Linked DNA regions of Nitratifractor salsuginis DSM 16511. The protein of the gene in region 1 interacts with the protein of each later gene in a pairwise test. Links are inferred from orthologs where the notes say so. Each region holds a gene or a part of one and is shown on either strand. Other genes may lie near its edges.

Evidence for each region.
Region 2: the proteins of dnaE (region 1) and NITSA_RS01360 interact in binary tests that used the Escherichia coli proteins (3 or more experiments, as listed by UniProt). The link is inferred for Nitratifractor salsuginis DSM 16511 from one-to-one orthologs.

The regions. Positions count from the first base shown.
Region 1 is NC_014935.1:360,521-364,845, forward strand. What follows is about bases 142-4,243. They hold dnaE (DNA polymerase III subunit alpha), read left to right. Parts: upstream 142-491; coding sequence 492-4,043; downstream 4,044-4,243. Other genes in these bases: NITSA_RS01810 (arsenate reductase family protein), read left to right, coding at 142-405. In the rest of the region: NITSA_RS01805 (RHS repeat domain-containing protein), read left to right, coding at 1-15; more of NITSA_RS01810, read left to right, coding at 61-141. UniProt on the Escherichia coli protein: DNA polymerase III is a complex, multichain enzyme responsible for most of the replicative synthesis in bacteria. This DNA polymerase also exhibits 3' to 5' exonuclease activity. The alpha chain is the DNA polymerase catalytic subunit.
Region 2 is NC_014935.1:250,094-253,273, forward strand. The notes cover bases 196-3,152. They hold NITSA_RS01360 (DNA polymerase III subunit gamma/tau), read right to left. Parts: upstream 2,620-3,152; coding sequence 772-2,619; downstream 196-771. Other genes in these bases: NITSA_RS01355 (vWA domain-containing protein), read left to right, coding at 196-687; ypfJ (KPN_02809 family neutral zinc metallopeptidase), read left to right, coding at 2,755-3,152. Also shown: more of NITSA_RS01355, read left to right, coding at 1-195; more of ypfJ, read left to right, coding at 3,153-3,180. UniProt on the Escherichia coli protein: Part of the beta sliding clamp loading complex, which hydrolyzes ATP to load the beta clamp onto primed DNA to form the DNA replication pre-initiation complex.

The DNA.
Region 1 (4,325 bases):
GTGTTCATTTCTTAGCACGTAACACATAACACGTAACACAATTCCCCAACGGAGATAAAAATGATCAAAGTTTATGGAATCAAAACCTGTGACACCGTGCGCAAGGCGTTAAAATTTCTCAAAGAGAAAGGCGTGGAGTTTGAATTTGTTGACTTCAAAAAGACTCCGGTCGGTTGTGAAAAGATCGACGAGTGGCTTCAGAAGGTTGACATCAATACCCTTTTCAACAAACGGGGGACCAAATACCGGATGCTCAAGCTCAAGGAGCTCGATCTCGACGAAGCGGGGATGCGGGAGTGGCTTTGCAAAGAGAATCTGCTGATCAAGCGGCCGGTGATTGAGCTGGAGGACGGCAGAGTGATCGTCGGCTTCGATCCTGAGAGATATGAGGAGATTTCCGGCTGATCTTCGGGGCTAACGCCTCTTTCAGCCCCCCTTCGCTACACTGAAATCACTTGAACGAAAAACAATATTTATAACCAGAGGAACGTATGTCCGAACACCCCCGATTTACCCATCTGCACCTGCATACCGAATATTCCCTGCTCGACGGGGCCAACAAGATCAAAGCCTTGGCCAAGAAGGTCAAAGCCCTGGGGATGGATTCCGTCGCTATGACCGACCACGGCAATATGTTCGGTACCATCGACTTTTACAATACGATGCGCAAAGAGGGGGTCAAACCCATCATCGGGATGGAAGCCTACCTCCACAACAGCGATGACCTGGGGGATAAATCGACCCGCCAGCGCTACCACCTCTGCCTCTATGCCAAGAACGAGATCGGCTACAAAAACCTGATGTATCTCAGCTCCCAGGCTTATCTGAAAGGCTTCTACTACTACCCGAGGATCAACAAAAAGCTGCTGCGGGAACACAGCGAGGGGCTGATCTGCTCTTCCGCCTGCCTGCAGGGAGAGGTCAACTGGCACCTCAACCTTAGCGACCGCAACAAGAAATTCGGGGCAGGGGGCTATGAAGAGGCCAAAAAGATCGCCCTGGAATACAAAGAGATCTTCGGCGACGATTTCTATCTGGAGCTGATGCGTCACGGCATCGGGGATCAGCAGCGTATCGACGAGCAGATCATCCGCCTCTCTTTGGAGACGGGGATCAAGATCATCGCCACCAACGACACCCACTACACCAACCCCGAGGATGCCGAGGCTCACGAAGCCTTTATGTGCATCGCGATGAACAAACAGTATGACGACCCCAACCGCCTACGCCACAGTGTCCACGAATTCTATGTCAAATCCCCCGAGGAGATGGCGCGGCTCTTTGCCGACATCCCCGAAGCTCTGGAGAATACCCAGGAGATCGCCGAGAAGTGCAATCTGGAGATCAAGCTGGGCAATCCCACACCGCCCAACTTCAAATTTACCAGAGAGCGAGCCAAGCTGGCGGGGCTGGAGCTTCCTGAACCGGAAGAGGAGTACTCCCTGGCCAACGACATCGTGCTCTTCGAACACGAGGCGCGCAAGGGATTGGAAAAACGCCTCGAACACGTGCCCGAAGAGAAGCATGCCGAATACCGGGAGCGTCTGGAGACCGAGATCGGCATCATCAACTCGATGAAATTCCCCGGCTATATGCTGATCGTCTGGGACTTCGTCCGGGCCGCCAAGGAGATGGGGATTCCCGTCGGGCCGGGCCGGGGGTCGGCCGCCGGATCGCTGGTGGCCTACAGCCTCTCCATCACCGACATCGACCCGATCCCCTACGGCCTGCTCTTCGAGCGTTTCCTCAACCCCGAGCGTGTGAGCATGCCCGATATCGATATGGATTTTTGCCAGAGCCGTCGCCAGGAGATTATCGACTATGTGGTGGAGAAGTACGGCCGGGTCAACGTGGCCCAGATCATCACCTTCGGTAAGCTTCTGGCCAAGGGGGTCATCCGGGATGTCGCCCGGGTGATGGGGCTGCCCTATGCCCAGGCCGACGCCTTTGCTAAGCTGATTCCTGACGAGCTGGGGATCACCCTCAAGGATGCCTACGCCAAAGAGCCCAAGATCAAAGAGCTCATCGAGCGGGACCCCAAGGCGGCCCAGGTGTGGCGATTCGCCCTGGCCCTGGAGGGGCTCAACCGCAACGCGGGCACCCACGCCGCCGGGGTGGTCATCTCCAACGAACCTCTCTGGGAAAAGACGCCCCTCTTCAAGCCCACGGGCCAAGAGACCCTGGCGACCCAATACAGCGGCAAGTATGTCGAGGATGTGGACCTGATCAAATTCGACTTCTTGGGGCTCAAGACCCTGACGACGATCGAAGAGGCGCTCCAGCTCATCGAGAAGCGCCACGGAAAGCGGATCGACTTCAAACAGGTCGATATCAACGACCCCAAGGTCTACGACTACATCGCCACCGGCAATACCCTGGGGCTCTTCCAGATTGAATCGGCGGGGATGCAGGATTTGGCCAAAAAGCTCAAACCCAGCAGTTTCGAAGATATCATCGCGATGCTGGCGCTTTATCGTCCGGGGCCGATGGAGTCGGGGATGCTCGATGATTTCGTGGAGCGCAAGCACGGCCGGGCGGAAATCACCTATATGTTCCCCGAACTCGAGCCGATCCTCAAGCCCACCTACGGCGTCATCGTCTATCAGGAACAGGTTATGCAGATCGTCCAGACCATCGGAGGGTTCAGTCTCGGCGGGGCGGACCTGGTGCGCCGGGCGATGGGAAAAAAGATCAAAGAAGAGATGGACAAGCTCAAGGGCCAATTCGCCGACGGGGCAGAGAAAAAGGGCTTCGACCGTGCCAAAGCCGAGGAGCTCTTCGACCTGATCGTCAAATTCGCCGGCTACGGATTCAACAAATCTCACTCCGCCGCCTATGCGATGGTCACCTTCTATACCTCTTATCTCAAGTGCTACTACCCCACGGAGTTTATGGCGGCCCAGCTGACCCTGGAGAAGGACAACACCACCAAGGTGGTTCGCTACGTCGATGCGGTCAAGCATATGGGGATCGACCTGCTACCCCCCGATGTCAACCGCTCCGACCTGGCCTTCATCGCCGACGAGATCGAGGGACGCCCGACGATCCTCTTCGGCCTGGGAGGGGTCAAAGGGGCGGGCGACGTCGCCATCCGCTCCATCCTCGAATCACGCGAGGAGGGGCCCTTTAGGGATCTGAGCGATTTCATCTCCAGGATCGACACTGCCAAGGTCAACAAGAAGGTGATCGAAGCCTTCATCAAGGCGGGGGCTCTCGACGGCCTGGGCTATACCCGCAAAGCGATGCTGACTCAGATCGAGGCGATCATGGAGGCGGCTTCCAAGGCGACCCAGGCGAAGAAGATGGCGGAGAATTCCCTTTTTGGCGCTGGAGAGGAGATGACCCATGTGGAGTTGGAGCTCGACCCGATGGAAGAGTTCGATCCCCTGCAGATGCTGGAGTTCGAGAAGGAGACGCTGGGCTTCTACGTCTCGGGCCACCCCCTCGATAAGTACCGTGAGGAATTGGCCAAGATCGATTACACCCTCAGCTCCGAGATCGACGAATTGGCCGACGGATCCCAGGCGCTCTTCATCGGCAAGATCGAATCGATCACCGAGAAGATCAGCAAAAAGGGCAACAAATTCGGCATTGCCAATGTGATGGACCTCCATGGGAACATCGAGCTGATGCTTTTTGCCGACCGGCTCAAGGAACTCGAAGAGGAGTTCGACCTGAGCAAACCCATCGCCTTCAAGGTCAAAGTGACCAAAGACGGTGACTTTACCCGGATGAATATCCTCAAGATCGAAACCCTCAAAGAGGCCCGCAAAGAGAAGGTCAAGGTCAAGAAGGAGCAAAAACACACCGAAGCCCCCGAAGAACAGCCTCCGGTGATCCTGGCACTGGACCTGATGCCCGATCCCAAGATCATCGAAGAGCTCTACTGCCTGGCGGAGCGCAATCCCGGCCCCCATCCCCTGCAGCTCCAGATCCGCTCCAAGCTGGCGGATGTGGTGATCGAATCCAAAGTCCACGTCAGCCGCTCCATCATCGAAGCGGCTCGAAGCCTGGGAATCACACCGGCGGAGAAGAGCGCATAGTGGTAATTGATGGAAGATTGAAGATTGAGGATGGAAGGTTGAGGATGATTTTGGATTATGGATTTTAGATTTTGGAATAAGAGTTGAGTATGTAATGAGGAAGCGGGCAAATAAATTTTCTCAACGCTCAACGCTCAGCACTCAACGCTGTAAAAAAGGTTACGCCTTTTCCCATTCTTCTCCAAAACTCCGTATTTCAAAGAGTGGCGAAAGCCTATGGCCCTGAAATGTAGCCTCTGATTGTGTAGCTCCGAAACACTTTTAAAGAGTTGCAAACTCCCG
Region 2 (3,180 bases), 110 kb from region 1 along the record:
TCCCGTCAACAGGAGCGTTTCAAGACTCAGGCAGGGGAGTCGGAAACCAAGGAGGAGCCTACAGAGGGCGATGCTTTGGAGGCGGCCTTTTTGGAGCAGATTGCCCTTTCATCGGAGCGGGAGGGGAAGCTCCCCAAAGGCTTGGAGCGTCTGGTCCCCCGCTATTTTCAGCGGCGCATCGATTGGCGGGAGCGGCTGGGGCGCTACCTGGAGAGTTATCTCAAGAGCGGCTACAGCTTCAGCCCGCCCAATCTCAAACACCTCTATCGGGGCATCGCCCTTCCCAGGCCCTCCTCCGAGACGCTCCATATCGCCGTGGCCCTCGATTGTAGCGGTTCGGTGGACCGGGAGCTGCTGGAGCTCTTTGCGGGGGAGGTGGAGATGATCCTGCAGCACTTCCCCGACTACCGCCTGGAACTGATGATGGCCGACGCCCAAGTACGCAGCCACCGGACCCTGAGCCCGGGAGAGCCGCTGGAGTGGGAGGTCAAAGGGCGGGGGCATACCGATTTCCGCCCCGTCTTCGACTATTTGGAGAATGAGATCCACGAAAAGCCGAGGCTGCTGATCTACTTCACCGACGGGGCGGGAAGCTTTCCGGAAACAGAGCCTGCCTATGAGGTGCTTTGGGTGCTGAGCCGGGAGGCGGAGGTGCCGTTTGGGGAGGCAATTATTATGAAGAGTTGAGGGGTGAGAGTTGAGCGTTGAGATAGAAATTGTGTTACGTGTTATGTGCTACGTGTTACGAATTTTTCAATTCTCAATTAGCCCCTAACTCTTCCGCTTGATCCTCACTCTCTTGGGATCAAAAAGAGCGATCGCCTCTTTGACCATCGGCTCTTTGAGGAGCTCTTTGGGGTCTATTTCTTTGGAGGCTTCGCTGCTGCCGGTATCTGGGTTCATACAGCTGGAGGGGAGTTCTACCGCTTCGAGGGTGCTGGCGGTTTGGGCATTGTCGGGGAGGGCGCACTCCTCCTGTTCCGGCCCGGAAGCAGGAGGCTCTTCCTTGATGACGGCGGCGGGGCGCTCCTCAGCCGCCGGAGTTTTCACTTTTTTTTTATCCTCTTCGGGGGCTTTGTCCGCTTCTTTGGCGATATTGAGGATCTTCACATCCAGACCGAAGATCTCCTGGACAAACATTCGGATGATCCCCCAGTAGGTCACCAGGCGCTTCTTGTCCGCTCCCTGGGCGGTCGATTCCCAGGTGAGGGAGGCGCCGTCGAAGCTTTGGTAGCGGATGCAGCGCTCGAAGGTCTCTCCCAGATCGTAATCCCGGTCGTAGAGTTTTTCCAGCAGGGCTTTGAATTTGAGGGCTCCCGCGTCGGGCGCGGTTCCGGATGCGGGTGCGGCGGGTGCTTCGGTAGCGGGACTTGGCGTTTCAGCGGGTCGGGGTTCTTCGGCCGGGGCGCTCTTCGGAGGAGTTGCTTCGGCGGAAGCCTGGGGCAGGGTGCTTTGCGAAGCCGGGCTCTCGGCGGCCGGAGCGGGCTGCTTGCGCGATTCGGCTGCAGCTGCTGTGGTCGGGGCAGACGTCGTAGGAGCCGGGGTACTCTGCACTCCCGAGAGCTCCTTTTGCAGGGTGCGGATCATCTCATCGATCTCTTTGATGGAGAGGGCTTCCATCATTTTGAAGAGGGTCAGAGAGAGGACGAACTCCCCGTCGCTTCCCAGGAAGAGCAGTTCTTTGGCTTCCGCCAAAATCCGGAAAAAGCGATCCAGGATCAGGGGCGGGAAGCGGGGGTCTTTGGCGAAGAGAAGGTCCTTGAGATGCAGGGTCAGCTCATCGATGATCATTTCGGTCTCGTATTCGCTGCTCTCGTGGATAAAGGCGAGGATTCCCGCTTCGTCTTTGTTGAGGATCCGGTCGAGGAGATCGTCGAGCTTGGCCGGATCGATGATCCCCAGCATCTCGGTGACGGTGGGTAGGTCCACTTTCCCCTTGGCGTAGACGATGGCCTGATCCAGGAGGGTCAGGGAATCCCGCAGGCTCCCCGCCCCGCTGCGGGCGATGATCTCCAGAGCTTCGGGCTCATAGTCGATCCCCTCCAGGTGGAGGATGTGCTCCAGATGGCTTTTGACCAGCCGGGGCGGGATCTTTTTGAAGCGGAAGTGCTGGGTGCGGGAGAGGATCGTCGCGGGGAGCTTGAGGGGGTCGGTGGTGGCCAGGATGAATTTGACGAACTCGGGGGGCTCTTCGAGGGTCTTGAGCAGGGCGTTGAAGGCTTGGGTGGTGAGCATATGGACTTCGTCGATGATGAAGATTTTGAAGCGGCCGCTGCCGGGCTTGTATTTGGTGTGCTCAATCAGCTCTTTGATGTCGTCGATCCCCCGGTTGGAGGCGGCGTCCATCTCGATGATGTCCATATGGCGGTATTCGTTGGCCATAATGCAGTGGGGGCACTCTTCGCAGGGCTGGGACGTGGGCCCTTTTTCACACAGAAGCGCCTTGGCGAAGATCCGGGCGGTGGAGGTCTTCCCGCTGCCCCGCAGGCCCGAAAAGAGGTAGGCGTGGGAGAGCCGGTCCCCGTCGAGGGCCTGGGCGAGGGTCTGGCTGACGGTCTCCTGGCCCACCAGGTCGGCGAAGGAGCGGGGACGGTATTTGCGTGCGAGTGCCAATGCCACGGATCTTCCTTGAGTCGGTTTTTGGGAAAAGAGCATCTATTGTAGTCGATCTTTGCTTTTGGAGATATAAAAGTGACTCTGTAGTTCCAAATATCTTTTGTTATGATTGGATCTGCAAAAACGAAGGAGTTTCACGTGAGACTGGATGATATAGAAGAGAGCAGAAACGTAGAGGACCGCCGAAACAGCAGCGGCGGAGGGGGGCGGCTGTCGGCAGGGACTCTGATGATGCTCTGGCCGCTGATCAGGATGCTGCTACGGACCAAGATCGGCTGGGCGATCCTGGGGATCGGCGCCCTCGCCTACCTGGCGGGATTCAACCCCCTCAGCCTCCTGGGAGGAGGGAGTCAAGGGGTCAGCTCAAGAACATCTACAGCTCAGGAACAGCAGCTGGCGGTGCGGATGAAGAAGGTCCTGCGTTCGACCGAACAGGTCTGGTCTTCGATCCTGGGGAAGTATGGGCGACGCTACGATCCGCCGACCCTGGTGCTCTACCGCGGGGCCACCCGAAGCGGCTGCGGCTATGCCCAGGCCCAGATGGGCCCCTTTTATTGTCCGAGG